Regions from separate parts of the Streptomyces sp. NPDC051136 genome, predicted to be linked through region 1. Evidence: riboswitches for the same ligand, from Rfam matches in the RefSeq annotation. Region 1 holds a riboswitch; each other region holds the start of a gene.

Region 1 (9,749 bases):
CGTGATCGGACCCGAACGGTGAGGCAGGGGCGGACGAGGCGATGAAGGCATTCCGGCTGGACGAACTGGAGGCGGAGCGCGCCGCCAACGACGGTGCCTACCTGCAGTTCCTGCGGGAGCGGAACATGTCGGTCGGCCTGTACGCCCTCGACGCGGGCACGAGCGACCCGCAGCAGCCGCACGCACAGGACGAGGTGTACTTCGTGGTGAGCGGGCGGGCCGCGATCACCGTGGGCATAGAGACCACCCAGGTCGCCCGCGGCAGCGTGGTCTACGTGCCGGCCGGGGTGGCCCACAAGTTCCATCACATCAGCGAGGACCTGCGGGTTCTGGTGGTGTTCTCTCCGCCGGAGAGCTGAGGACCACCTCGGGGTTCCCTAGGGGATCGGTCAGGGGGAGACAAGGGATGCGAGGCCCCTGCCGTGGCGCTCGCGGCCCTAGCATCGGGTGCAGGACGTCAGAGGACTCCCAGGATTCCCCCGAAAGGTAAGGGCAACGGCGATGCGAGAGATCTTCACGGGACTGCCGTGGTGGGTGAAGTGGGTCGCGGTGCCGGTCATCGCCCTGGTCGTGTTCGGCGGGCTGATCGCCAGCGTGGTCGGATTCGTGATCGGTCTGCTGTTCAAGCTGCTGATCTTCGTCGCGCTCGTCGGCGGACTGATCTACGTCGTACGCAAGTTCATGTCCAGCTCCTCGTCGCGCAGCGACTGGTGAGCCAAGCGGGGCACCGGTGGCGGTAACAGAAACCACCGGTTCCCTCGGGCGAGGGAAGTTTCCCGGGCGGGCCGGTGGTGAGCGGTGACCGGCGATTAGAGTCCGGAACTCCACGCGGGGGCCACCCCGCGGACGGCGTACACCCCCACCCGTGTTCTCCGCACGGACCGCCACCTCGCGTCCCGGAAGTGACCCTTGGCCACGGCTGACACCGCATTCGCTCAGCTGCACGCCCTCCCCGTGCAGCCCCGATCGACGCCACGGACATCCCCCGCGCCGTCCTCGGCCGACCCGCCTTCCGTGACCCTGATCGGCTCCGTACAGCGAGCGATGCGACTGCTCGAGTGCGTCGCCGAGCACCCGTACGGAGCCCCCGCCAAACAACTGGCCCGCGAGACGGGACTGGCGCTGCCCACGGCCTACCACCTCCTGCGCACGCTGGTGCACGAGGGCTATCTGCGCCGGGAGAAGGGGCTGTTCTTCCTCGGCGAGGCCGCCGAGCGGCTGAGCAGCAACGGGGCCGAGCAGAAACGTCGCAGCACCGTGGTCGACACCATGGCGCACTGGCGTGACGCGATCGGCGTTCCCGTGTACTACGCCATGTACCGGGACGGCGAGATCGACGTCATGTGCGTCTCCGACACCCCGGGCAATCCGGCGGTCGAGGAGTGGGCGGACTTCCGCGAGACGGGACACGCGCACGCCATCGGGCAGTGTCTGCTCTCCCAGCTCGACGAGGAGGCCCGCCGCGACCACCTCGACCGCTACCCGGTGCAGCCGCTCACGCCGTACACGGTGCGCGACAGCCACAGCCTGATGAGGCGACTGGAGCGCATGCGCCGGATGACGCCGGTGACCGAGCGTCAGGAGTACGCGCTGGGGACGGTCTGCGCGGCGATTCCGATCACCGTCGGCACCACGGCCGCGACGATGGCCATCTCACTGCCGCTTCAGCAGGCCGGCCGGTTGCTGCCCGCGGCACAGCGGCTGCAGACCGAGGTGGGCCGGCGTCTGGGCTCGCTCGCCCTCTCTATCAGTATCTGAAAACTCACTCCTTGTGATCTGGTGTGTACGTTGAGCAAGATGCCACCAGTGTTAGAGGTTTGATTCCCGGACAGGTCGACGGCGAATGACGGGGTAGGCGAATGGGCGAGTCCGTACAGGCAGAGGTCATGATGAGCTTTCTCGTGTCCGAGGAGCTCTCTTTCCGCATTCCGGTGGAGCTGCGCTACGAGAGCCATGATCCCTATGCCGTGCGCCTGACCTTCCATCTGCCCGGTGACGCGCCGGTGACCTGGGCCTTCGGCCGGGAGTTGCTGGTCGACGGGGTCGGCCGACCGTGCGGTGACGGGGACGTGCGCATCGCGCCGGTCGATCCGGAACCGCTGGCCGAGGTGCTGATCCGGCTTCAGGTCGGCAGCGACCAAGCCCTGTTCCGCTCCTCGGCCGCGCCCCTCGTGGCCTTCCTCGACCGCACCGACAAGCTGGTGCCGCTGGGACAGGAAGGGGCACTCGCCGACTTCGACAGTCACCTCGACGAGGCCCTGGACCGCATCCTGGCCGAGGAGCAGAGCGCGGGCTGAACCGTTACGTCACCCGGCGGTGGTGGCGTAACGCTTCGCCGGGCGGGTCAGCGCTTTCGACGACGGCCCCGCCCGCCCCGCACCGGGGCACTACCACCCGCTCCCGCCACCGCTCCCGCCGCCCGGGCCGGCCGGTCCGCCGAGACGACCAGGGCGGCGAGGGCCGTGGTGACCGGCACGGACGCCACCAGGCCGATCGAGCCGACCAGCGTCCGCACGATCTCCTCGGCGACCAGCTCGCTGTTGGCGACGGTCCCCACCCCGCTCTGCGCGATCGAGAACAGCAGCAGCAGGGGCAGCGCGGCGCCCGCGTAGGCGAGGACGAGCGTGTTCACCACCGAGGCGATGTGGTCGCGGCCGATGCGGATGCCCGCGCGGTACAGACCGCGCCAGCCCATGGCCGGGTTGGCTTCGTGCAGCTCCCAGACCGCGGACGTCTGGGTGACCGTCACGTCGTCGAGGACGCCGAGCGATCCGATGATGACCCCGGCCAGCAGCAGGCCGCTCATGTCGATCGACGGGTACAGGCCGTGGATGAGGCCGGTGTTGTCGTCCGTGTTGCCGGTGAGCGCGGCCCAGCCGATGAACAGGGAGCCGAGCACGCCGATCAGCAACAGCGAGATCAGGGTGCCCAGCACCGCCACCGACGTGCGGGCCGACAGCCCGTGGCACAGGTACAGCGCGATCAGCATGATCGCGCTGGAGCCGATCACCGCCACGACCAAGGGGTTCGAGCCTTGGAGGACGGCGGGCAGGATGAAGAAGTTCAGCAGGAGGAAGCTGATGGCCAGCGACACGAGCGCCATGAGGCCGCGCATCCGTCCGACGGCCACGACGGCGAGCGCGAAGATGCCGGCGAGCAGCGCCAGGGGGAGGCGGCGGTTGACGTCCGTCACCGAGTACTGAAGATCCTTGGGCGCGGAGGGCTCGTAGGCGACCACCACCTCCTGGCCCTCGTGCAACTGCCGTGTCTGGTCAGGCTGCACGATCTCCTCGAACGTACGGCCCTTGTCGTCGCCGGTGTCGACACGGACGGTCGCCCGTTTGCACTCGCCCTTCGCCTGCTGCACCGCCGAGGAACCCTCGGCGGTGGACGTGTCGCCGGTCGGGGTGCCGCCCGAAGCGTTGGCGGACTGGCAGCTCAGTGCGACCACCTTGGTGACGGTGGCCTGCTGCGTCTGCCGGTCGAAACCGACCCCCGTGCGCTCGTGCGGCGGTGCGCCGCCCGGCCACAGCACCGCGAGCCCGACCAGTACGGCGGCGGCGAAGGGGATCAGGATCGCGGCGATGACCTTGCGCAGGTGCCGCGAGACGGGCGCCGCGGGTCCATGACTGTGCGCGTGCGAGTGCCCGTGCCCACCGCCCGCGCCGTGTCCACCGCCCGCGCCAAGTCCACCAGCACCGTGGCCGCTGTCCTCGGCCTCGTGCCCATGCACCTGCCCGTGCCCGTGCCCCTGACCGGCGACCTGTCTGCCGTCGTTCGCACCGTGGGTGACGACGGGGACGGGCCCGGTTGCCTGGCCGTCGCCCTCTGCGGCGTTCGGTCCGCGGCGGGGCCGGCGCGGCGGAAAGGGGGGTCGCTGCGGTGTGGTCACCGCCCGATCATCGCAAGAACGAGGGGGGCCCTCTGTTCACCGCGCCCGAATGGGCGCTAGCGTGGGGGCACCTTTGTACACGCGGGAGCTCGGAGCACCGGGCTGAGAGGGCGCTGACCTCCGTCCCAGCGATGTTTCACGGGAAACGTCACCGAAGCCGGGTGACGTATCCCACGAAGCGTCGACAGACGGAAGCCGCTGCGTCGACCGCCGAACCTGTTACCGGGTAATGCCGGCGTAGGGAGTAGGTCTCATGACCATCAAGGACGCACGCACGCCTGCCTCCGCACAGAGCTCCACGCAGAACTCCGTCCAGAAGGACGCCGTGGAGACCACGGAGGCCGGGAAGTCCATCGGCTGGCACAAGGCGTATGTCGAGGGTTCGCGCCCCGACCTGCGGGTGCCGGTCCGTCAGGTGCACCTCACCAACGGGCAGTCGGTCACGCTGTACGACACCTCGGGCCCGTACACCGATCCACTCGTCGACACCGATGTCCGCAGGGGACTGGCGCCGCTGCGGGAGAACTGGATCATCGCCCGCGGCGACACCGAGGAGTACGCGGGCCGTCCCGTACGTCCCGAGGACGACGGGATCAAGCACACGTCGCCGCGCGGCGGCCTGCGCAACCTCGACGCCGTCTTCCCGGGCCGCCCGCGTCAGCCGCGCCGGGGCCGGGACGGCAACGCCGTGACGCAGCTCGCGTACGCACGACGGGGCGAGATCACCCCGGAGATGGAGTACGTGGCCGTCCGGGAGAACGTGTCGCCGGAAGTGGTCCGCGAGGAGATCGCCGCGGGACGCGCCGTACTGCCCGCCAACGTCAACCACCCCGAGATCGAGCCGATGATCATCGGCAAGCGGTTCCTGGTGAAGGTGAACGCCAACATCGGCAACTCGGCGGTCACCTCCTCCATCGAGGAGGAGGTCGACAAGATGACCTGGGCGACCCGGTGGGGCGCCGACACGGTCATGGACCTCTCCACCGGCCGCAACATCCACACCACCCGAGAGTGGGTCCTGCGCAACTCCCCCGTCCCCATCGGGACCGTGCCGCTCTACCAGGCCCTGGAGAAGGTCGACGGCCGCGCCGAGGAGCTGACCTGGGAGATCTACAAGGACACCGTGATCGAACAGGCCGAGCAGGGCGTGGACTACATGACGGTCCACGCGGGCGTGCGCCTGCCGTACGTACCCCTGACCGCGAACCGCAAGACCGGCATCGTCTCGCGCGGCGGGTCGATCATGGCGGCGTGGTGCCTGGCGCACCACAAGGAGTCCTTCCTGTACGAGAACTTCGAGGAACTCTGCGAGATCCTCGCCGCGTACGACGTCACGTACTCCCTCGGCGACGGCCTGCGTCCGGGGTCGATCGCGGACGCCAACGACGAAGCGCAGTTCGCCGAGTTGCGCACCCTCGGGGAACTCAACCGGATCGCCAAGCGTTGCAACGTACAGACCATGATCGAGGGCCCGGGACATGTCCCGATGCACAAGATCAAGGAGAACATCGACCTTCAGCAGGAGATCTGCGATGAAGCTCCGTTCTATACGCTCGGCCCGCTGACGACGGACGTCGCGCCGGCGTACGACCACATCACCTCCGGCATCGGTGCCGCGATGATCGCCTGGTGGGGCACGGCCATGCTCTGCTACGTCACGCCCAAGGAACATCTGGGCCTGCCCAACCGTGACGACGTCAAGACCGGCGTCATCACCTACAAGATCGCCGCCCATGCCGCCGACCTCGCCAAGGGTCACCCAGGTGCACAGGAGTGGGACGACGCGCTGTCCGACGCCCGGTTCGAGTTCCGGTGGGAGGACCAGTTCAACCTGGCCCTCGACCCGGACACGGCACGGGAGTTCCACGACGAGACGCTGCCGGCCGAGCCCGCGAAGACGGCCCATTTCTGCTCGATGTGCGGGCCCAAGTTCTGCTCGATGAAGATCTCGCAGGACATTCGCCGGGAGCACGGGAGCAGCCGGGGCGAGATCGAGGAGGGCATGGAACAGAAGTCGAAGGAGTTCGCGGCCGCGGGCAACCGCGTGTACCTGCCGATCGCGGACTGATACCCGGGCGCGGAGAGGGGGCAGACGGCAGGGTCGGCCCTCTCCCCGTCGAGGGTCCCGCTCGGCAGACTGGACGCATGACAGCCACCTCACTGAGCAAGGGTGCCAACGTCGCCGTCGACTCCCCCGCGGTGCGCGTCGCACTGGTGTGGTCCGCCGGGGCGGGTGTTCCCGAGGTCGACGCCTCCGCGTTGCTGCTCACCTCGGCCGGACGGGTGCGGGACGACGGGGACTTCGTCTTCTACAACCAGCCCCGTCACACGTCCGGCTCCGTGCGGCACCTGGGCAGGTACGGCGGCCCCGGCGCGGATGCGGGGACCACGGGCGACGCCGTCGAGGTGAACCTGCGCGCGGTGGAGAGGGCCGTCGAGCGCATCGTCGTGTGCGCCTCGGCGGACGGCGGGACGTTCGGCCGGGTTCCCGGGCTGTCGCTGCGACTGCTGGACGCCGGGACGGGCACCGAGCTGGCCCGGTTCGACATCACCGCCGGGCCGGAGACCGCGCTGGTCGCAGGGGAGCTGTACCGGCGCCAGGGGGCGTGGAAGTTCCGCGCGGTCGGGCAGGGGTACGCCGCCGGGCTCGCGGGGCTGGCCACCGACTTCGGCATCACCGTGGACGACGCTCCCCCGGCGGCGGCCTCCGCTCCGACCCCGGCCTCCGTCCCGCCGGCCGCGGCGGCTCCCCTGCCGCCGACGCCACCCGCCCCGCTCGTACCGCCCTCCGTTCCGTCGCGGCCCCCCGTACCGCCGCCCGTACCGCCGCCTGTACCGTCGGCCGCGCCGTCGGCTTCCGGCGGCCCTCGTTTCACCAAGGGCGAGGACCGTCTTCCCGTGGACATGCGCAAGCGGCTGTCCCTGCGCAAGGAGCAGGTCGCGGTCAGCCTGAACAAGCACGGGGCGGCCGGGGTCACCGCGCGGGTCGTCCTCGTCCTGGACGCCTCCGGCTCCATGTCGTTCCTCTACTCCAAGGGTGTCGTCGCGGACGTGGTGGAGCGGATGGCCGCCGTCGCCGCGCAGTTGGACGACGACGGGGAGATGCAGGCGTGGACCTTCGCCTCGAACCCGGCCCGGCTGCCCGACCTGCGCCTGGGCGAGCTGCCCGAGTGGCTGCGGCTGCACGTGCGGGTGGGGGAGATCAGCCTGTTCCGCCGGGGCAGGAAGAAGGGACTGCACCCCGAGCAGGTGGACATGCGGGCGGTCGGCATCCAGAACGAGGAGCAGAAGGTGATCGCCGAGGTCCGCGCCTTCGTCCGGGAGCATCCGGCGCCGGTCCCGACGCTGGTGCTGTTCTTCTCCGACGGCGGTGTCTACCGCGACGCCGAGATCGAGCGGGAGCTGCGGGAGGCCGTGGAGGAACCCGTCTTCTGGCAGTTCGTGGGGCTCGGTCGCTCCAACTACGGGGTGCTGGAGCGGTTCGACACCCTGCCGGGCCGTCGCGTCGACAACGTGGGCTTCTTCGCCGTCGACGACATCGGCACCGTACCGGACCCGGAGCTGTACGACCGGCTGCTGTCCGAGTTCCCGTCCTGGATCACTGCCGCCGGCCGGGCGGGCATCCTCTGAACCGCTGCCCGCCCGTGCCGGTGGCTACTCGGGCCGGTGATCCGGGCCGCCGAAGTCCGGACTGCTGTAGTCCGGGCTCGAGTAACTCGGACGCGGACCGGCGTCGGGGCCGCCGTCGGGGCTGGTGAAACCGGGGCGACCGTAGCCGAGGTGCGGCATGCGGCTGCGCGGAGCAGCCGGACCGGCTCGATCCAGGGCCGCCGCGCCCGGGTCGGCGAGTGCCTCCTGCAGGAAGGGCAGGATGCCGCGCTCCAGCAGAGCCTCGTGCCATGCGGCCCTGGCCCGGGCCACCTCCTCGTCGCGCGCGGTGTAGAAACCGGACTCGGCGGAGGGACGGTTGCGCAGCGCGGTGAGCAGGAGCCCCACCGCGGCGACCAGGATCGCCACCGCGGTGACGGCGCCGAACACCCATCCTGTGGTGAGCATGGTCCGGGCGAAGGCCTGCCCCGGGTCGAGCATCCTCAGGATGTATCCGACCAGCAGGAAGATCGCCGCGGCGGTGCCGGCCAGGACCGGCGCCAGGACGGCGACGACGGCGACGGCCCCCGCCCCGGTCGCCTCGGCCATCTCGCCCACGGTGGCGGCGAGCCCCACCGCTCCCGAGTCCTGCTCCTGGGAGCCGGGTTCGTGCGGGGCGGACGCGGCGTCCGCGGGCGCCGGGCGGCGCAGCTCCTCGCGGACCTTCACGTAGTGCTGGTACTCGGTCGTGGCCGCCGCCGTGATGAGGGCGGTGGCGTTGAGGGCCATGGTGCGCAGTTGTTCGGAGTTGAGCCGCTGACCGACGGCGGCCAGCTCCGGGCGGTGTGGTGCGGAGCGCAGCGCCTCGTCGAGGATCCGCACGTACTCTTGGCGGTCCTCGTTCGACAGGTGCTGCGGAACGCTGTTCATGTGCATCCCCCGATGCTCCGTAGGGCTTGGGGCTCGCATGCCAACGAGCCGTCGGGCAGAAACGGAGGGGAGCCTGCTACGGATAAGCCGATGGTAGAGCGGTGACGGTGGAGGGTGACAGGGGGTTTCCGGAAATTGGGTGCCGCTGTGTACGGACGGCGCAGCCCCGGAGCCCGACGGACGAACGGTCAGGCGTCCAGCGGAAGTTGCTGGACCAGCAGCTTTCCGGCCATGGTGACGCCGCCGTCCATCGCGATGGCCAGGCCGTCCGCGTAGACGTGCGGTCCCTCGACCACCGTGCGGGTGTCGTCCTCGCCGTCCTCGGAGCCGACTTCACCCAGCAGATAGGGGATGGGGCTGTGGCCGTGAACGATCCGGGTGCCGCCGTACGTATCCAGCAGTGAGCGCACGGCGTCGGCGCCACCCTCGTCCCGGAAGGAGAAGCGCTTGGTGAGCTTGCGGAACAGGTCCCACACCTCTTCCGCGTCGTTGCGCGTGAGCGTCTCGCGGACGGTGTCGTTGACCTCTTCGATGGAGCGGCCGTAGTCGAGGTAGGTGGTGGCGTCCGAGTGGACCAGCAGGTGGTCGTCGACCTCTTCCATGGCGTCGAGACGGGCCATCCACTGCAGGTGGTGGTCCTGGAGACGGTCCATGTCGGTCTTCTGCCCGCCGTTCAGCAGCCAGGCGGCCTGGAAGGTGGCGGTGCCCGCGCCGGAGTTGACGGGGGTGTCGCCGAACCGCTTGGCGCCGAGCAGCAGCAGCTCGTGGTTGCCCATCAGCGCCTTGCAGTAGCCGCCGGCCGCGGCGGCCTCCGCGGACAGCCGCATCACCAGGTCGATGACGCCGATGCCGTCCGGGCCACGGTCGGTGAAGTCGCCGAGGAACCACAGCCGGGAGGTGCCCGCGCACCACTGGCCGGCGTCGTCGACGAGGCCCTTCTCCCGTAGAGCGGCCAACAGTTCGTCGAGGTAGCCGTGCACGTCGCCGACGACGAACAGGGGGCCCTGGCCGGTGGCCGGCGGCTGCACGGTGATCGGCTCGGGATCGACCGCGACCTGGACCGTGTCGCCCCGACGGATGACGGGCAGGTCGCGCTGGGTGGGCGTGTAGCCCTCGGGCATGGCCGCTTCGAGCCGCTCCTCGGAGGGTGGGGCGGACTCGCCCGTGTGCATGCCGGGGGCAGCGTACGGAGCGGTCTCGTGGACGTACGCGGGTACCCGGAAGTCGCGCACCGTCGCCGTCCGCTCCACCTCGGGTCCCTGACCGGCCCCCTGAGTCATCGACCCCTCCACCATCGCGCCGCATCTGCACCGCTTCGGACTGCCTGGTCGCAGCGGCC
Region 2 (9,749 bases), on a different contig from region 1:
TGTCTCCACTCTCTCGTTCCCGCAGGTCGCGGCCCATCCGCGCGCGTACTCATCCGGCGGACTAGGTACACCTACTCACGGCTGCGCATCCCGCCTCACGGCGCGGCCCCGCCGACCGGTCACGGGGACGTCCGTCGCGGTGCTCAGCCCGCGCACGGGCGGTGCCGGCGGCGGCGGCTAAAGTCCCTGGCATGGCACGGATTGCGGTGATCGGCGCCGGGATGGGCGCGATGGCGGCGGCCGCCCGGCTCGCCGTCGCGGGCCACCGGGTGGTGGTGTACGAGCGGACGACGGCCTACGGCGGAGCCCTGGGCCGCTTCGAGCGGGACGGGTTCGCCTTCGACACCGGCCCCGGTCTGCTCCCGCTGCCCGCCGTCTGGCGCGACCTGTTCGTGAAGACCGGCAAGGAGCCGCTGGAGTCGTGCGTCGAGCTGGTCCAGGTCGACCCGTCGTCCCGGCACGTCTTCGCGGACGGTACGGAGGTCTCGCTGCCGAACGCCTCGCGGGCGGGTGTGGTCGCCGCCCTGGACGCGGCGCTCGGTGCGGGCGCGGGGCAGCGCTGGAGCGACTTCCTGGTGCGGGCCAGGGAGACCTGGGACCGCACGCGCCGCCCCCTGCTGGAGGAGCCGCTGTGGCCGAACTGGCGGGTGCTGGCCGAGCGGGAACCCTATCCGGCGGTCCCGCACAAGCGGCTGCTGCGCACCCGCCGGGCCGGCACGCTCGCCGAGATCGGCGCCTGGGAGCTGCGCGATCCCCGGCTCGCCGCCCTGCTGGAGAGCCACGCGCTCGCGTACGGTCTGGATCCCCGCACCGCCCCGGCGAACACCGCCGTGCTGCCGTACATGGAGTACGCGTTCGGCACGTGGTACGTGCGCGGCGGCGGCCTGCGGGAGCTGGCGCGGGCGGTGTACGAGCGGTGCCTGGCCCGCCGGGTCGAGTTCCGCTTCGGGACCGAGGTCACCCGGATCGTCGAGAAGGACGGCCGGGTGGTGGGCGTGGAGTCGGCCGAAGGGGCCCTGGAGGAAGCCGGGTTCGTGGTGGCCGGTGTCGCGCCGGAGGTGCTGGACCGCCTCCGCGGCGGTTCGCCGGCAAGGGGCGCGGACGAGGTGCCGGCGCAGCGCGGCGGTGCGAGCCGGCTGACGGTGCTGCTGGCGCTGCGGGGCGGGCGCCCCGAGGGCACCGTGCACCGGACGACGGTGCACGCGGCGGACCGTGCGGCCGAGCTGGACCGTCTGTTCGGCGCCGCTCCCGGGTCGGCCGCGCGGCCGACCGTCACCGTCCTGCGGCCCGACGACCCGGCCCTGGTGCCGGACGCGGACCACGAGGCGGTCACGCTCTCCGCGACGGTGCCCGCTCTGAGCGGTGGTCAGGAACCGGACGCGGCCGAGGCGTTCGGCCGCGGCGCCGAGCAGTTGATCGACGCCGCCGAGCGGGCGGTGCCCGGTCTGCGCGACCGGCTCCTGTGGCACGAGGTGCGCACCCCGGCCGAGGTGGCGGCGGACACCGGCGTCACGGACGGCGCGATTCCGGTGCCGGCGTTCGCGGGCGCCGCCGGGCGTCTGCTGCACCCGGCCAACGCGACGCGCACGGAGGGTCTGTTCACGGTCGGCGGCTGGTCGCACCCCGGCGGGGGCCTGCCGCACGCGGGCATGTCGGGCGCGCTGGTCGCCGGACTGATCGTCGAGGGGCCGGAGTTCCGCGGCTCGCAGTGAACGGCCGGGGAGGCGGGCCCGTGGCCGCCGCCCGGCGCCCGCGTGCTCCTCAGAAGCGGTACTGCTCGTCGTAGCCCTGGTTCCGGCCCTGCGCCCGGTCGTCGCCCTGGTAGGGGTAGGACTGCTGCTCGGGCGGGAGTTCACCGCCGTAGGGGTCGTCGGTGCTGCGCTGCTGCGGCACCCACACGCCGCCGGCCGGGGTTTCGCCGCCGTAACCGCCGGGCGCGCCGGTGGCGTACGGGTCCTGCCCGTAGCCCTGCTGCCCGTACTGCTGCTGCGCGCCGGTCGCGTCGTAGCCGCCGGTGTCGTACGCACCGCCGCCGTACTGGTGGGTGCCGATGTACGGGTCGGAGTACGCGGCGTACTGCTGCTGGGCCCCGGGGTCGTAGCCGTAGCCCTGCTGCTGCCCGTAGCCCGAGTAGTCGTAGGCGTAGGCCTGGTCGGCGCCCGGCGCGGCCGCCGCCTGCTGCTGGCCGGTGCCGTAGCCGGAGTCGGCGTACACGCCGTAGGAGCCGGTGTCGTCCGGCATCGGCTGCGGCTCGTAGACGGCGGTGGTCTCCGCGGCGGAGGGGGCGGCGGCGGGGCGCGCCGGGGTGAAGACGTCGTCGCGGTCGTAGTCGTCGGGCCCGTACGGCGGGCCGTCCTGAGCCGGGACGTGGCCCTGGGCGTGCTCGTCGTAGCCGTCGTGGTCCCGGCCGCCCTCGGTGGGCCCGGCCGCGGGGGCCTCGGGCACCGGCTCGCGGCGCCCGCGTTCGGGACGCGCGCGCTTGCCGACGAGGCTCACCGGGGCGTTGACCGCCCAGCCCGCCTCGAAGCCGCGGCGGAACGAGAGGGTGACGTAGGTCTGGCCGACCGCGAAGGCCGCGGCGCCGAGACCGATGACGAGCACGTTCGACATCAGCACACCGGCCACCACGCCGACGAAGCCGCCGAAGGCCAGCAGCCGCCAGCGCAGCCGCGCCTTGTACTGCAGCAGCACCTCGCCGAGCAGCCACAGCGCGACGACGCCGAACGCGATGTAGAGGACCGTCCAGCCCATGTACGCCCCTCTCCCAGTGGCCGTTACGCAGTGTGTCGCAAATACGTGCGGCCGGTCTAGGCCCGCGGGGGATGGTGCAGGCCCAGGTTCTCGTAGATTTCCAGCGTCGCGGTGGAGTTGTTCAGCGTGATGAAGTGCAGTCCGGGCACACCCTCTGCCAGCAGTCGCGCGCAGAACTCCGTGGCGAACTCGATACCGATCGAGCGTACCGCCGCCGGATCGTCCTTGACCGCGAGGATCCGCTCTTTCAGCTCCGCCGGGAACGAGGCGTTGCTGAGTTTCGGCAGTCTCTCCAGCATCTTCACACTGGTCACCGGCATGACCTCGGGGATCACCGGGGTCGCGCAGCCGGCCGCGGCGACCCGGTCGCGCAGCCGGAGGTAGGACTCGGCCTGGAAGAACATCTGGGTGATCGCGTAGTCGGCGCCGGCCCGGCACTTGTCGACGAAGTGCGCCACGTCCGTGTCCCAGTCGGCGGAGCGCGGGTGCATCTCGGGGAAGGCCGCCACGCCGACGCAGAAGTCGCCCGACTCCTTGATGAGCCTGACCAGCTCGGCGGCGTAGGTCAGGCCCTCGGGGTGGGCGATCCAGTCGGCGCCCGGGTCGCCGGGCGGGTCGCCGCGCACGGCCAGCATGTTGCGGATCCCGGCGTCGGCGTACTGGCCGATGATGTTCCGCAGCTCGGCGACGGAGTGGTCGACCGCGGTCAGGTGGGCCACCGGGGTCAGCGTGGTGTCGGCGACGATCTGCTGGGTCTCGCGGACCGTGCCCGCGCGGGTGGAACCGCCGGCGCCGTAGGTCACGGAGACGAAGTCCGGGGCCACGGCCTCGACCCGGCGGAGCGCGCTCCACAGGTTCTTCTCGCCCTTGGGCGTCTTCGGCGCCGAGAACTCGAACGAGTACGTCGTCTTGCCGGTGGCGAGGATGTCACGCACCGTGCGGGCGCGGTCAGTCCTCGTGCTTGCGGTTCCGAGGGCCATACCGGCAGGTTAGCCAGGGTGTGACGGTCACCCAACCGGATGCGGGATATTTGTCCCTATTGTCGAGTTGTTGTCCATCTTTTGGACACTCGGCCCGCCCTCGGCTCCGTGCGACCCCGGGCGGCTGCGTGCCGCTCCGCGCGGTCGTGTCCGGCTACTTCCCGGCCGGCGCCGCCTCCCGCAGCCGCTTCGCGAACTCGGCCGCCGCCGCGCCCGGGTCCTCGGCCGCGGTGATCGCGCGGACGACGACCGCGCGCCGGGCGCCCGCGGCCAGCACCTCGTCGAGGTTGCCGAGGTCGATGCCGCCGATGGCGAACCAGGGGCGGTCGGTGCCCAGGCCGGCCGTGTACCGGACCAGGTCGAGGCCGGGGGCGTGGCGGCCGGGCTTGGTGGGGGTGGGCCAGCACGGACCGGTGCAGAAGTAGTCCACGCCCTCCTGGGCGGCGGCAGCGGCGGCCTCGGACTCGGCGTGCGTGGAGCGGCCGACGAGGACGTCGGCGCCGAGGATCGCCCGGGCGGCGGGCACCGGCAGGTCGCCCTGACCGAGGTGCAGCACGTCGGCGCGGGCGGCGTGGGCGACGTCCGCGCGGTCGTTGACCGCGAGGAGCTTGCCGTGGCGGGCGCAGGCGTCGGCGAAGACCGCCAGGTGCTCCAGCTCCTCGGCCGCCTCCATGCCCTTGTCCCGCAGCTGCACGATGTCGACGCCGCCGGCCAGCACGGCGTCCAGGAACTCGGGCAGGTCACCCTGGTCGCGGCGGGCGTCCGTGCAGAGGTAGAGCCGGGCGTCGGCGAGCCGGGCGCGGGCGGTGGTCGGGGCGGTGTCGGGCATGCGGGTGTCCCCCCGGGGTCGGTGGCGTGGGCCCACGACGGGCCGCGCGATTCTGGCACACGGCCGCGGACCCGGCCTCTCCCGGGCCCCGGTCCGCGGCTCGTGTGCCGGGGCGGTGCGCCGGGTCAGACGGCGAGCGCCTGGGCGCGGCGCTTGACCTCCGTACCGCGGTTCTCACTCAGCGCCTGGGCGGGGGTGCCGGGCAGGCTCGGGTCGGGCGTGAAGAGCCATTCCAGCATCTCCTCGGCCGTGAAGCCGTCGTCCCGCAGCAGCGTCAGGGTCCCGACCAGGCCCTTGACGACCTTGTCCTCGTCGATGAAGGCCTCGGGGATGTGCAGCGCGCGGTTCTCACCGCGGCGTACGGCGATGAGCTGGCCTTCCTTGATCAGCTGGCGTACCCGGGTCACCTCGACGCCGAGCTTCTCGGCGATGTCGGGAACGGTGAGCCAGGCAGGCACGAGAGCATCGATCTTTGCGTCAATCTCGGTCACGCCCCCCAGACTGCCACCTGGCACTGACAGTCGGAAACCGGGCCGCGCCCGACCGCGCCCGGTTACGCCGTCGCGGCCGCCGTCTTCAGCGGTCTGGCCGGATCGGCCAGCAGCCCGGGGTCCATCGTGGTGCCCGCCTGGATCAGCCGTCTGCCCTGTGCCAGGTCCCGGGGGCGCCCCACCGCCAGCAGGGCCACCAGGCGGCCCGCGCGCAGCCAGCAGACCGTCCACGCGGGGCTCGCGGGGTCGCCGCGCCACAGCGTGGTGTCGGCGGCCGTGTGGTGACCGGCGTACTGCACGAAGCGGCCGAACTGCTCGGACCAGAAGTACGGCACCGGGTCGTAGGCGGGCGGGGCCTCGCCGCCCGGGGCGCCGACGATGTCGGCGGCGACCGTGCGCGGGCCCTGGAGGGCGTTGTCCCAGTGGTGCACCAGCAGCCGCTCGCCGTAGCGGGCGGAGGGGAAGGACGCGCAGTCGCCCACCGCGTGCACGTCCGCCGCGGAGGTGCGCAGGCGGTCGTCGGCCAGGACCTCGCCGTGCGCGCCGAGGGCGATGCCGGAGCCGGCGAGCCAGCCGGTGGCCGGGCGGGCCCCGATGCCGACGACGACCGCGCCGGCGGGCAGCCGGGTGCCGTCGTCGAGGACGACGCGGGCCGGCTCGCCGGGGCCGCCGGGTTCGACGCGCTCCACGCGCGCGCGGGTGCGCAGTTCTGCCCCGGCGTCGGCGTACCAGTCGGTCATCGGCGCGGCGACCTCGGCGGGCAGCGCGTCGGCCAGCGGCCGGTCGGCGGCTTCCACCACGGTCACCGCGCAGCCCGCCTCGCGCGCCGCGGTGGCGAACTCGGCGCCGATCCAGCCCGCGCCGACGACCACGACGTCGTGCTGCCGGGCGAGCACCGGGCGCAGCCGTTCGGCGTCGTCCAGGGTGCGCAGCAGGTGGACGCCGGGCACGTCCTCGGTGCCGGGGAGCCGGACCGGTTCGGCGCCGGTCGCCAGGACGAGGGCGTCGTAGCGGACGGGGCCCTCGGAGGTGTCCAGGACGTGGTCGCCGGGGCGGACGCCCAGGGCCTCGCAGCCCAGCCGCAGGGTGATGCCGAGCGCCTCGAAGTCGACGTCGAAGGCGGAGCCCTCGGCGGTGCCGAGCAGGACGGCCTTGGACAGCGGGGGACGGTCGTACGGCTGGTGGGGCTCCGCGCCGATCAGGATCACCGGGCCGGTGAAGCCCTGCTCCCGCAGGGCGACCGCGGTCTGCACGCCCGCCATCCCGGCGCCCACTACGACCACACGGCGCTCCGCGTCCGCCACCGGTTCCCGCCCCCGCTCGTTCGTCTGCTCGCTCACCCGATCACCATAGTTACCCGCGAAACGCCGGTCAGTGCCCCTGCGCGGTGATCTGCTCCACGACGCTCGTGCCGCTGCCCGCCTGCGACTCCCACTCCCAGGTCTCCTCCAGGCGCACGCGTCCGTCCGGCAGCTCCACGACGGTCGAGGCGCAGTGGCCCGACGAGGTGCTGCCGTCGGTCTTCAGCTGCACGTACCGGAAGTCGAGGCGGTCGCCCTCCCTGGTGCCCACCAGACGGCCGCGCACGACGTCACCGCCGGCGTACTCGGCCCACACGGCGCCGTCCTGCTCGTGGTAGGTGAACCGGGTGCGGGTGCCCACCTGGCCGGGCGCCTGGTCGGCGACCGGCGCGAGGACGAGACCGTCGAGCGAACGGGTCATGGACACGGGCTCCCTTACGAGTGCGATGCCCTGCGGGCTAGGGTGGCCAACGTAAAGCACTCGCGGGAGCCCGGACGCACCGGGCTGAGAGGGAGGCTGGCGGCCTCCGACCGTACGAACCTGATCCGGGTCATGCCGGCGAAGGGAGGGGCTGGACGCCCATGTCGTCTCCACCGAACGCATCTCGTCCTCCTGGTACGTCTCGTGCGCCCGACGTCCTGGTCGTCGGCGGCGGGGTCGTCGGGCTGGTCACGGCCTGGCGGGCCGCGCAGCGCGGGCTGGCCACGGGCCTCGTCGACCCCGAGCCGGGCGGCGGGGCGGCCCAGGTGGCGGCCGGGATGCTGGCCGCCGTCACGGAGCTGCACTACGGCGAGGGGACGCTGCTCGCCCTGAACCTCGCCTCGGCCCGCCGGTACCCCGCGTTCGCGGCCGAGCTGGCCGACCTCACGGGTCACGACCTCGGGTACCGCCGCTGCGGCACGCTCGCCGTCGCGCTGGACGCCGACGACCGCGCCCACCTGCGCGAACTGCACGCGCTCCAGCAGCGCTCCGGCCTGGAGTCGGAGTGGCTGTCGGGGCGCGAGTGCCGACGTCTTGAGCCGATGCTCGCGCCGGGCGTGCGCGGGGGGCTGCGGGTGGACGGCGACCACCAGATCGACCCCCGGCGCCTGGCCGGCGCACTGCTGGCAGCCTGCGAGCACGCGGGCGTGGTCTTCCAGCGGACGTGGGCGGAGCGGCTCACCGTCGGGCGCGGGGACCGCGCCACCGGTGTCGTCACCTCCGACGGCACCGCGCTGGAGGCCGGACAGGTGGTGCTGGCCGGGGGCAGTCTGAGCGGGCGGCTGACGGGCGTGCCGGAGGCCGTGCTGCCGCCGGTGCGGCCGGTGAAGGGCCAGGTGCTGCGGCTGACGATGTCCAGGGCGCGGCCGCTGCTGCACCGGACGGTGCGCGCCGTGGTGCGCGGCAACTCCGTCTATCTGGTGCCCCGCGAGAGCGGTGAGCTGGTCGTCGGCGCCACCAGCGAGGAGCTGGGCTGGGACACGACGGTCACCGCGGGCGGCGTCTACGAGCTGCTGCGCGACGCCCACGAGCTGGTTCCCGGCATCACGGAGCTGCCCCTGACGGAGACCCGCGCGGGCCTGCGCCCGGGCTCCCCGGACAACGCCCCGCTGCTCGGCCCGACCGCTCTGGACGGCCTGTCGCTGGCCACCGGGCACTACCGCAACGGCGTCCTGCTCACCCCGGTCACCGGCGACGTCATGGCGGATGTCCTGACCACCGGGGAGCTGCCCGAGGAGGCCCGCGCCTTCACCCCGCGGCGCTTCAGCACCGACCCCGCCCTACCCCGGCCTTCGACCCCCTCGGAACGGACGGAGCAGACCGTATGACTCCCGTGACCATCTCCGTCAACGGCGAGCCCCGCGAGGTGGCTCCCGGCACGGCCCTGGACGCGCTGGTGGGCACCCTCACCGCGGCACCGTCCGGCGTGGCCGCCGCCCTGAACGAGACCGTCGTCCCGCGCGCGCAGTGGTCCGCCACCGCCCTGGCCGACGGCGACCGCGTCGAGGTCCTCACCGCTGTGCAAGGAGGCTGACCATGGCCGACGATCCCTTCGTCCTCGGCGGTACGACGTACGGCTCCCGCCTGATCATGGGCACGGGCGGGGCGCCCAGCCTCGACGTGCTGGAGCGCGCCCTGGTGGCCTCCGGTACGGAGCTGACGACCGTCGCGATGCGGCGGGTGAACGCCTCGGTGCACGGGTCGGTGCTGTCCGTCCTCGACCGGCTCGGCATCCGCGTCCTGCCCAACACGGCCGGCTGCTTCACCGCCGGGGAGGCCGTCCTGACCGCGCGGCTGGCGCGCGAGGCGCTGGGCACGGACCTGGTCAAGCTGGAGGTCATCGCCGACGAGCGCACCCTGCTGCCGGACCCGGTCGAGCTGCTGGACGCGGCGGAGACGCTGGTCGACGACGGGTTCACGGTGCTGCCGTACACCAACGACGACCCGGTGCTCGCGCGGAAGCTGGAGGACGCCGGGTGCGCGGCGATCATGCCGCTGGGCTCGCCGATCGGGTCCGGGCTCGGCATCCGCAACCCGCACAACTTCCAGCTGATCGTGGAGCACGCGCGCGTACCGGTGATTCTCGACGCGGGAGCCGGTACGGCGTCGGACGTAGCGCTGGCGATGGAGCTGGGGTGCGCGGGTGTGATGCTGGCCTCGGCGGTGACCCGGGCGCAGGAACCCGTCCTGATGGCCGAGGGGATGCGGTACGCGGTGGAGGCGGGGCGGCTGGCCCGGCGGGCGGGGCGGATCCCGCGCCGGCACTTCGCCGAGGCGTCGTCTCCGGCGGAGGGCCTCGCCGTGCTGGATCCGGAGCGGCCCGCCTTCTAGGGGTGACCCGCGCAAGATCCGGACGACGTCCCCTGGGTCCTGTCGGCAGCCGGGGCGGGAGCGCGGCCCGGCGGTCGCGGCGGCGCGGACGCCTACGTCACAGGTGCGCTGCAGTCGTGGTGCGATTCCGGGCGGCGGCGCGGGGTGTCCGTGGTGGCTCGTAGACTCCCCTGCGTGGACACGACCCTTCAGGACCCTCTCGTCGGGCAGGTGCTCGACGGCCGGTACCGCGTCGAGGCGCGGATCGCGGTGGGCGGGATGGCCACGGTCTACCGGGCCGTGGACACCCGCCTGGACCGCGTGCTCGCGCTGAAGGTGATGCACCCGACGCTCGCGACCGACGCCACCTTCGTCGAGCGGTTCATCCGCGAGGCCAAGTCGGTGGCCCGGCTCGACCACCCCAACGTGGTCCAGGTCTTCGACCAGGGGGCCGAGGGGGCGTACGTCTACCTGGCGATGGAGTACATCGCGGGCTGCACCCTGCGGGACGTGCTGCGCGAGCGCGGGGCGCTCAGGCCGCGGGCCGCGCTGGACATCCTGGAGCCGGTGCTGGCCGCGCTCGGCGCCGCGCACCGCGCGGGGTTC
Region 3 (9,749 bases), on a different contig from region 1:
CCTGGGCCGTCACTGGGCGGTCCTGAGGCGTCGGAGGCCGACCGGCGCCGACAGCCGGCAGCCACGGGTGACCACGGGTGACCACCCCCACCCCGCACCGGAACGGGCCCTCGGAGTCGATCTGCACCACTGGTACAGCCGTGCTTAAGCCTGGAGGACTGGCAGGCAAGAGACCAGAACAAGCCCCCTACCGGCACGTTCAGTGCGGATAGGGGGCCTGTTTCGTGGTGCCGGGCCGTCTTCGGGCCGTCGGACTCGCAGGGCCGTATCACCTCTGCCCAGTGAGGCCGCCTCAACGTCGCCGGGGGAACTTCCAACCGTTCTGGCTCAGCTTGTAGAGCACGAACACTCCGCAGAGCACCCACGCGCCCAAGAAGGCCCACTTGAACCACGGAGGGCCGTCCCAGCGCTCTGCCAGTTGAACCGATGCCGCGAGACAGGAGGTCATTCCTCGCGTGTGCCCGGCTCCATAGGCAGGAATGCCCGGTCCACGGCCTTCCTGTTGCGCTCTTGGCTCGACGGCATCAGGTGCGCGTACATGCCGCGCACCTCGCTGCGGGGCTGAAGAAGCGGAGTCCGTACGGTGTCGCCCTGGCGGCGCCGACAGGCCCAGGCCACTGGACCGGGCCGGCTGCCCGCCAATGCTTCGCCCACGCGGCAACGGCTGTTCCGGGCGCACGGGCCGCATTCTCCGGAGGGGCTGTTCGAGGTCGACGACGACCTGGTGACCGAGGAGTACCTGGGGCTGCACGAAGCGTTCGAGGAGCTGGGAGCTTCCACCAAGCTCGTCTGCGTGTTCTTCACGGCCGACGCCGAGAACGGCGTCCATGCCATTCACTGGGGCGACGCCCATCTAGAGCCCGACCGCACCTTCACATGGCCGTACAAGGAACAGCTCCCGGTCCCTCCAGCGCAGATGGAATGACGGGCCGTGGCGCCGCCACCTGGGTACCTACGACGACGGCTGACCGAGTCCTGGGCCGTCCCTGGGCGGTCCGAGGCCGACCAGCGCTGACAGTCGGCACCCACGGGTGACCACCCCCACCCCGCTCTGGCCTGGGCTCCCGGAGATGATCTGCCACACTGGGAAGGTCATGCCTAAGCCCGGAGAACTCACATTCGTCGCGCCGCGCGGAGCCAAGAAGCCGCCGCGGCACCTTGCCGATCTCACGCCTGCCGAGCGCAAGGAGGCTGTCGCCGCGATCGGTGAGAAGCCGTTCCGTGCGAAGCAGCTCTCGCAGCACTACTTCGCGCGGTACGCGCACGACCCCGAGCAGTGGACCGACATCCCCGCCGGTGCGCGGGAGGGGCTCAGGGAAGCGCTGCTGCCCGAGCTGATGACGGTCGTGCGGCACCTGTCGACCGACCAGGGGACCACCCGTAAGACGCTGTGGAAGCTGTTCGACGGGACGCTGGTCGAGTCCGTCCTCATGCGCTACCCGGACCGGGTGACCATGTGCATCAGCTCTCAGGCCGGCTGCGGCATGAACTGCCCCTTCTGCGCCACCGGCCAGGCCGGCCTGGACCGGAACCTGTCGACCGCCGAGATCGTGCACCAGATCGTGGACGGCATGCGGGCGCTCAGGGACGGCGAGGTCCCGGGAGGCCCCGCGCGGCTCAGCAACATCGTGTTCATGGGCATGGGCGAGCCCCTCGCCAACTACAACCGGGTGGTGGGCGCGATTCGCCGGCTCACCGACCCCGAGCCGGACGGGCTGGGGCTCTCCCAGCGCGGGATCACCGTCTCCACGGTCGGTCTCGTCCCCGCCATCCATCGCTTCACCGGTGAGGGCTTCAAGTGCCGCCTCGCCATCTCCCTGCACGCCCCCGACGACGAGCTGCGCGACACCCTCGTCCCCGTCAACACGCGGTGGAAGGTGCGCGAGGTGCTGGACGCCGGGTTCGAGTACGCGGCGAAGTCCGGGCGCCGGCTGTCCATCGAGTACGCCCTGATCCGCGACATCAACGACCAGGCCTGGCGCGGTGACCGTCTCGGGCGGCTGCTCAAGGGCAGGCCCGTGCACGTGAACCTGATCCCGCTCAACCCCACGCCGGGCTCCAAGTGGACCGCCTCGCGGCCCGAGGACGAGAAGGCGTTCGTGGAAGCGATCGCCGCGCACGGTGTGCCGGTGACCATCCGGGACACCCGTGGGCAGGAGATCGACGGGGCGTGTGGTCAGCTGGCCGCGAGCGAGCGGTAACCTGACCGGCGGAAGTACGTCAGCACAGTCACATCTTCATATTCCGACAGGGGAGCGCCACAGCGCTGAGAGTGCGGCACCGGCCGCAGACCCTCCGAACCTGGCCCAGGTCATTCTGGGTAGGGAGATCGGTCACCACTCGAGCTGTTGCGCCCTGCCCGGGACCCTCGCCAGAGGCCCGGGCGGGGCCGCGTCTTCTCCTGGTCACCCAGGAGGAATTCAGTGAGCATCACCAAGAAGGTCAGTGTCCTGGCCGTCGGACTCGGCATGGTCGGCACGCTGGCCGCCTGCGGATCGTCGTCCGACGACGCCGGCAGCGGCTCCGGCGACTCCAAGACCGTGACCCTGGTCAGCCACGACTCGTGGGCCGCGTCCAAGGACGTCATCGCCGCCTTCGAGAAGAGCTCCGGCTACAAGGTCAAGGTCCTGGAGGACGGCGACGCCGGGCAGGCCGTGAACAAGGCCATCCTGACCAAGGACAACCCGCAGGGCGACGTCTTCTTCGGCGTCGACAACACCCTGCTGTCCCGCGCCCTCGACAACGGCCTGTTCCAGCCGTACGAGGCCAAGGGCCTGGACCAGGTGCCCGCCGACTACCAGGCGGACCGGGAGGAGCACCGGGTCACGCCGATCGACACCGGCGACATCTGCGTCAACTACGACAAGGCCTACTTCGACCGGCACGGCCTGACCCCGCCGAAGTCCTTCGACGACCTGGTCGAGCCCGAGTACAAGAACCTGCTCGTCACCGAGAACGCCGGCACGTCCTCGCCCGGCCTGGGCTTCCTGCTCGGCACCGCCGCCAAGTACGGTGACGACGGGTGGGAGGGCTACTGGAAGAGGCTCAAGGCGAACGGGGTCAAGGTCGTCGACGGCTGGGAGCAGGCGTACAACGAGGAGTTCTCCGGCTCGGCCGGCGGCAAGAAGGCCAAGGGCGACCGGCCCCTCGTCGTCTCCTACGCGTCCTCCCCGCCCGTCGAGGTCGTCTACGCCGACCCGCAGCCGGCCACCGCTCCCACGGGCGTCGCCGACGGCACCTGCTTCCGCCAGATCGAGTACGCCGGCCTGCTCGCCAACGCCGGGAACCCCGAGGGCGGCAAGGCACTCCTCGACTTCCTGCTGAGCAAGGACTTCCAGGAGGACATGCCGCTGAACATGTTCGTCCACCCGGTGCGGGAGGGCGCGCGGCTCCCCGAGGTGTTCACGAAGTACGGGCCGCAGGCGAAGGACCCGCAGACCCTGGACCCGGCGAAGATCGCGGACAACCGTGACCAGTGGGTCAAGTCGTGGACCTCGCTCGTACTGAAGTGAGCCTGAAGCGAGCCACGAAGGGACGCGGGCGGTGAAGCAGGCGGTGAAGCAGGCGGTCAAACGGCCGGTGAGGCCGGCGCGGACCGGGCGCGGCGGCGCGGTGCGGCTCGGGCTCATGGCCGTGCCCGTCGCGTTCTTCGCGGTGTTCTTCGCCTACCCCGTCGCCGCGATCGTCGCCCGCGGCCTCAAAACCGACGGGGCCTGGCGGCTCGGGCGGATCGGGGAGGTGCTCGCGCAGTCCGACGTGCGGCACGTCCTGTGGTTCACCAGCTGGCAGGCGCTCGCGTCCACCGCGCTCACCCTGCTGGTCGCGCTGCCCGGCGCGTACGTCTTCGCCCGCTTCGACTTCCCCGGCAAGCAGCTGCTGCGGGCCGTGGTGACCGTGCCGTTCGTGCTGCCCACGGTCGTGGTCGGCACCGCGTTCCTGGCCCTGGTCGGGCGCGGCGGGCTGCTGGACGAGCTGTGGGGCGTACGCCTGGACACCACGGTGTGGGCGATCCTGCTCGCGCACGTCTTCTTCAACTACGCCGTCGTCGTCCGCACCGTCGGCGGCCTGTGGGCGCAGCTCGACCCGCGGCAGGAGGAGGCGGCGCGGATGCTCGGCGCCTCCCGGCTGCGGGCCTGGCGGCGGGTCACGCTGTCCGCGCTGGCGCCCGCCGTGGCCGCCGCCGCGCTGATGGTCTTCCTGTTCACCTTCACCTCCTTCGGTGTCGTCCAGATCCTCGGCGGGCCCACCTTCTCCACCCTCGAGGTGGAGATCTACCGGCAGACCTCGCAGCTCTTCGACCTGTCCACGGCCGCCGTGCTGACGATGGTCCAGTTCGCGGCCGTCGCCGCGATCCTCGCCGTGCACGCCTGGACCGTACGGCGGCGCGAGACGGCTCTGCGGCTGGTGGACGCGGCCACCACCGCGCGCCGGCCGCGCGGAGCCGGGCAGTGGGCGCTGCTCGCCGGGGTCCTCGGCACCGTCCTCGTGCTGCTGGTGCTGCCACTGACGGTGCTCGTGCAGCGGTCGCTGGGCGCGTCCGGCTTCGGCTACTACCGGGCGCTGGCCGACGAGGACGGCGGTGCCTTCCTCGTCCCGCCGATCGAGGCGATCGGCAACTCGCTCCAGTACGCCGTCGCCGCCACCGCCATCGCCGTGGTGATCGGCGCGCTGGCCGCGACCGCGCTCACCCGGCGCGACGCGGGCCGCTTCGTGCGCGGCTTCGACGCGCTGCTGATGCTGCCGCTCGGGGTGTCGGCCGTGACGGTCGGTTTCGGATTCCTGATCGCGTTGGACGAACCCCCGCTGGACCTCAGGTCCTCCTGGATCCTGGTGCCGCTCGCGCAGGCGCTGGTGGGCGTCCCCTTCGTCGTACGGACCGTGCTGCCGGTGCTGCGGGCGGTGGACGGGCGGCTGCGGGAGGCGGCGGCGGTGCTGGGCGCGTCGCCGTGGCGGGTGTGGCGCGAGGTGGACCTGCCCATGGTGCGGCGGGCGCTGCTGGTCGCGGCCGGGTTCGCCTTCGCGGTGTCGCTGGGGGAGTTCGGGGCGACCGTGTTCATCGCGCGGCCGGACAACCCGACCCTGCCGGTCGCCGTGGCGCGGCTGCTGGGCCGGCCCGGGGACATGAACTACGGCCAGGCGATGGCCCTTTCGACGATTCTGATGCTGGTGTGCGCCGTGGCCCTGGTGGTGCTGGAGCGACTGCGGACCGACCGGAGCGGGGAGTTCTGACATGCCGCCGAGCCTGCTGGGTCTTGAGGGTGCCACGGTCCGCTTCGGTGGGCGGGCCGTGCTCAACGCCGTCGACCTCGATGTCGCCGAGCACGAGGTGGTGTGCGTGCTCGGGCCCAGCGGCAGCGGCAAGTCGACGCTGCTGCGGGCGGTCGCCGGGCTCCAGCCGCTGGACGCCGGACGGGTGACGCTCGACGGGCGGGACCAGTCGGGAGTGCCCGCGCACCGGCGTGAGCTCGGGCTGATGTTCCAGGACCACCAGCTGTTCCCGCAGCGCGACGTGGCCGGGAACGTCGCCTTCGGACCACGGATGCGCGGCGCGTCCCGGACCGAGCAGCGGGCCCGGGTGGCGGAGTTGCTGGAACTGGTCGGACTGCCGGGCGCCGCCCGCCGGTCCGTCGCCGCGCTCTCCGGCGGGGAGCAGCAGCGGGTGGCGCTGGCCCGCGCCCTCGCGCCCCGCCCCCGGCTGCTGATGCTGGACGAGCCGCTCGGCCAGCTGGACCGTTCGCTGCGGGAGCGTCTCGTGGTGGAACTGCGGGAGCTGTTCGGGCGGTTGGGCACCACGGTGCTCGCCGTCACGCACGACCAGGGCGAGGCGTTCGCGCTCGCCGACCGGGTCGTGGTGATGCGGGACGGACGGATCGCACAGTCGGGGACGCCCCTGGAGGTGTGGCAGCGGCCCGCCGACGCCTTCGTGGCCCGTTTCCTCGGCTTCGACAACGTGACCGAGGCGTCCGTCGCCGGACAGGCCGCGGACACGCCGTGGGGCAAGGTGCCGGTCCCCGAGGGCGCCCCGCAGGGCACGCGGACGGTGCTCGTACGGCCGGCCGGGGTCCGCGTCGTCCCCGCCGACGAGGGCCTGCGCTGTACGGTCACGGCCCGCACCTTCCGCGGCACCCACGTCGCCGTGCACCTCCAGCCGCAGGACGCGCCCCGCCTGGAGGCGGCGTGCGCCCTGCGGGACGCGCCGGAGGTCGGGGACGCGGTCGGGGTGGAGTTCGACGGGGCGGAAATCGTCGTGCTCGGGTGATCGTCCCGTTCCCGGGGCACGGGGCACGGGGCACGGGGCACGGGGCACGACCCGCGCGGGCCCCGCACGGACGCCCTGCCGCCATCCGCCGCGGGCAGCCGCTGACACGACGGTGGCCCGCCCCGGAACGGGACGGGCCACCGCGGTGCGTGAGCGGGGTGCGGGCGTCAGCTGTTGCTGTTCGCTCCGCGACGGCGCAGGCCGAAGAAGACGGCGCCGCCACCGACGACGACCAGGGCCGCCGCGATACCGGCGATCATGCCGGTGTTGGAGTTGGCACCGGTCTCGGCGAGGTTGGAGTCACCGGCCGCCGGGGACGGGGCGTTCTCGCTCGGCGCGGCCGCCGGGGCGCTGCTCTCCGGCTGCGACGGAGCGGGCGCCGACGTGGACGGCTCGGGCGCCGGGGACTCGTCGGACGGGGTGGAGGAGCTCTCCGACGGGGTCGGCGTCGGAGACGGGGTCTCCTCGGTCTTGCACGGCGTCGACGGGGTCGTCACGTCCGGCTTGATGTACTCGTCGACGTACCGGTCCGCCTTGACGTGGACGCGGTACTCCGTGTTCGGCTTCCAGTCCACGGCGAAGGAGACGGTGGTGCCCTCCTTGGAGCCCTTCACCGTCTCCTGGCCGACCTGCTCGCCGGTGCTCTTCAGGGAGACGGTGACGGTGGCCGGGACGCCGGCGGGGTCCACGTCGGTGACGGTGATGACACCGTTGTCCCCGTCGCAGATGGCTTCGGCGGAGAACTCGCCGATGTTGCAGGCGAGGGCGGAACCCGAGGCGCTGAGCGCCAGGGCCGCGGAGGCGGCGACGACGCCGAGGGCGCGGACGCCACGGCGTGATGCCGTACGGCTGATTATGGACAGGGCTGCCACGTTTGTCCTTTACGGGAGCGCGGATGCGGGGGGTGGAGAGAGTGCCGACGCTCGATGGCGCGGCATCAGCACACCCATGAGCCTCACAGGTCTATAAGCGGAGCGTAAGAAGTGTCAACGCATATGCCCGCGCCGGACGTTGACTTTGCCTTCTTATTAACCGCCGACGCGTTTCAGCGCCTCGGGCGCCTCCTCGATCCGGTCGACCAACGCGATCCGGGACTCCATCGCCCGCCCCTTGGCGAGCGACCGCAGCAGCGGCCACGCCGGCAGCGTCCTGGTCCAGTGCTCCCGGTCCACGAGCACCATGGGGGTGGGTTCGCCGCGCGACTCGTAGTAGTTGGGCGTCGCGTTGTCGAAGATCTCCTGCACGGTGCCGGCCGCGCCCGGCAGGAACACCACGCCCGCGGTGGAGCGGGCCAGCAGGCCGTCCTCGCGGGTGGCGTTCGCGAAGTACTTGGCGATGTGCGCGGCGAAGGCGTTGGGCGGCTCGTGGCCGTAGAACCAGGTGGGGATGCCGACCGACTCCCCGCCGCCGGGCCAGCGTTCGCGCACCTCGAACGCGGCCCGCGCCCAGTCGGTGACCGACGGCGTGAACGAGGTGACCTTGGCGAGCAGCGTCAGGGCGTCGTCCAGCATGCCGTCCGCGAAGGGGGCGGCGTACGCCCCGAGGTTGGCCGCCTCCATCGCGCCCGGTCCGCCGCCCGTCGCCACCGTGAGCCCGGCGCGGGCCAGTTCACGGCCCAGGCGCGCGGCCCCCGCGTACTCCACGGTGCCCCGGGCCATGGCGTGACCGCCCATGACGCCCACCACCCGGGCGCCGGCGACGAGTTCGTCCAGGGCGTCCGAGACCGAGTCGTCGTGAATGGCGCGCAGCATGGAGGCGAACACGTCCCCGTCGGCCCCGGTCTGCTGGAACCACTCGTAGGCCAGGGCGTCCGGTGTCGCCGCGTAGCCCTCGTCGAGACGGGCGAACAGCTCGCCGGGGGAGTAGAGGTGCCCCCGGTAGGGGTCGAACGGGAGGCCCGGTACGGGCGGGAAGACCAGGGCGCCTGCGGCACGCACCCGGGCGGCGGCACCCGGGTCCATCGGGCAGCCGAGGAAGACGGCCCCCTCGGTGTCCGTGGCGAGCAGAACGTCCGTACGGTCCGTCAGGTCGACCGCCTGGACGCGGTGATGGGCGAGGGAGCCGTGCGCCGAGACGACGGCGTCGAATGCGTCGAGGCTCTCGATCTCGCGGTCGTGGGAGGCGTGGTGGGACTGGAACTGGGACAGCGGCCCGTGCTCTGGCCGGGCCCTGCGCTGGGCGGGTATCGGATCCACCCGCCCATGCTAGGCATGCGCCCCGGTCAGCCCTGGACCGCCGCCGGGTCCATCCACACGACCTCGAAGGTGTGGCCGTCGACGTCGTCGAAGGCCCGGCCGTACATGAAGCCGTGGTCCTGGGTCTCGCCGGAGACCGAACCGCCGGCCGCGACCGCCTTCTCCACCAGCTCGTCGACCTTCTCGCGGCTCTCGGCGCTCAGTGCGATCAGCACCTCGCTGGACTTCGTCGAGTCGGCGATGTCCTTCTTCGTGAACTGGCGGTACTTCTGCGGCGTGTGGACCATCACGACGATGGTGTCGCTCACCGGGAACGAGGCGGTGGAGTCGTCACTGAACTGGGCGTTGAGCTCCCAGCCCAGTCCGGTGAAGAACTTCTTGGCGGCGTCGAGGTCGCCGGTCGCCAGGTTCACGAAGATCATCTGCTGGTACATGGGGGTCTCTCCCGTTCGAGGTGCTGCCGATGTCGTGCCGTTCGAAGAGGTAGACGGGGGACGGCGCCGGAAGTCATCGGCGCTCGGCGGACTTTCTCGAAAGAAGTTTCCCCCCGCTCAGTGGTCCAGCGGCAGCGCCGCGAGCACCGCGACGATCAGGGTCAGCGGACCGAACAGGGCGAGCAGGGCGGCGGCGCGTACGGCGGCGGCGGCACGCAGGGTCGCCGGGGGCGCGCCCAGCCGCAGCAGGGCGTCCGTGGTGTCGGCCCGGGCGTGCTTGGCCTCCACGGCGGCGGTCAGGAGGGTGGCCACCGTGCAGCCGGCCACCAGGAGGGCGCCCAGGCCGGCGAGCGGCCCGAAGGCCGGCCCGTCCCCGTCGTACACCGTGGCGGCCACGTACGCCGCGGCGGCGACGGCGGCCACGACGCCGAGGGGGCGGCCGACGCGGTGCGACTCCTCCATGAGGACGCGGCCGGACAGCAGGCGCAGCGCACCGGGGCGGCCGGCCTGGAGCAGGCGGCCGCACCAGTGGGTGAGGCCCGGCCCGGCCAGGGCGAGGCCCAGGGCCGTGAGGGCCCAGCCGATCAGGACGCCGGCGGAGGGGGCGGTGCCGGGGGCGGGGGCGGCGGAGGCGTTGCCGGTGTAGGTCTCGACGGTGAGGCCCGCGGCGAGTACGGCGATGCCCCAGGGGAGGGCGGTGGTGCTCTGGGGGCGGGGGGCAGGGTCGGGGTGCGTGTCCGGTGTCTGCGGGGTGGCGTCCGCGAGGGCTGAGGGGTGGGGATCACTCGCCTGCGTGAGCAGGGCGCCGCCTTCGCCCACCCGTGCCGCCCCAGCGGCACGACTGCCCGCAGTTACGGCGGC

Evidence for each region. Region 1 has a riboswitch for thiamine pyrophosphate ahead of thiC (phosphomethylpyrimidine synthase ThiC). Riboswitches for the same ligand answer to the same signal wherever they lie in the genome.
Region 2: it holds a riboswitch for thiamine pyrophosphate, as region 1 does, so the genes downstream of both, thiO (glycine oxidase ThiO) here and thiC (phosphomethylpyrimidine synthase ThiC) in region 1, are expected to answer to the same signal.
Region 3: it holds a riboswitch for thiamine pyrophosphate, as region 1 does, so the genes downstream of both, ACIBCJ_RS29215 (thiamine ABC transporter substrate-binding protein) here and thiC (phosphomethylpyrimidine synthase ThiC) in region 1, are expected to answer to the same signal.

What each region holds. Positions count from the first base shown of each region.
Region 1 covers NZ_JBITFE010000003.1:537,709-547,457, forward strand. The annotation lists gene ACIBCJ_RS11670 (cupin domain-containing protein) at 42-359, shown strand; gene ACIBCJ_RS11675 (DUF5326 family protein) at 502-714, shown strand; gene ACIBCJ_RS11680 (helix-turn-helix domain-containing protein) at 1,021-1,758, shown strand; gene ACIBCJ_RS11685 (SsgA family sporulation/cell division regulator) at 1,860-2,297, shown strand; gene ACIBCJ_RS11690 (YibE/F family protein) at 2,345-3,892, opposite strand; TPP riboswitch at 3,964-4,153, shown strand; gene thiC (phosphomethylpyrimidine synthase ThiC) at 4,146-5,960, shown strand; gene ACIBCJ_RS11700 (VWA domain-containing protein) at 6,038-7,522, shown strand; gene ACIBCJ_RS11705 (hypothetical protein) at 7,547-8,416, opposite strand; gene sppA (Ser/Thr/Tyr protein phosphatase SppA) at 8,599-9,705, opposite strand.
Region 2 covers NZ_JBITFE010000005.1:230,981-240,729, reverse strand. The annotation lists gene ACIBCJ_RS16360 (NAD(P)/FAD-dependent oxidoreductase) at 192-1,712, shown strand; gene ACIBCJ_RS16355 (hypothetical protein) at 1,762-2,751, opposite strand; gene metF (methylenetetrahydrofolate reductase [NAD(P)H]) at 2,808-3,731, opposite strand; gene thiE (thiamine phosphate synthase) at 3,886-4,560, opposite strand; gene ACIBCJ_RS16340 (Rv2175c family DNA-binding protein) at 4,686-5,051, opposite strand; gene ACIBCJ_RS16335 (FAD-dependent oxidoreductase) at 5,114-6,391, opposite strand; gene ACIBCJ_RS16330 (hypothetical protein) at 6,423-6,773, opposite strand; TPP riboswitch at 6,826-6,937, shown strand; gene thiO (glycine oxidase ThiO) at 6,935-8,161, shown strand; gene thiS (sulfur carrier protein ThiS) at 8,167-8,367, shown strand; gene ACIBCJ_RS16315 (thiazole synthase) at 8,370-9,164, shown strand; gene pknB (Stk1 family PASTA domain-containing Ser/Thr kinase) at 9,339-9,749, shown strand, end outside.
Region 3 covers NZ_JBITFE010000011.1:101,325-111,073, reverse strand. The annotation lists gene ACIBCJ_RS29225 (hypothetical protein) at 584-925, shown strand; gene rlmN (23S rRNA (adenine(2503)-C(2))-methyltransferase RlmN) at 1,095-2,201, shown strand; TPP riboswitch at 2,240-2,345, shown strand; gene ACIBCJ_RS29215 (thiamine ABC transporter substrate-binding protein) at 2,424-3,512, shown strand; gene ACIBCJ_RS29210 (iron ABC transporter permease) at 3,628-5,229, shown strand; gene ACIBCJ_RS29205 (ABC transporter ATP-binding protein) at 5,231-6,259, shown strand; gene ACIBCJ_RS29200 (LAETG motif-containing sortase-dependent surface protein) at 6,427-7,131, opposite strand; gene ACIBCJ_RS29195 (LOG family protein) at 7,288-8,406, opposite strand; gene ACIBCJ_RS29190 (VOC family protein) at 8,481-8,888, opposite strand; gene ACIBCJ_RS29185 (hypothetical protein) at 9,006-9,749, opposite strand, start outside.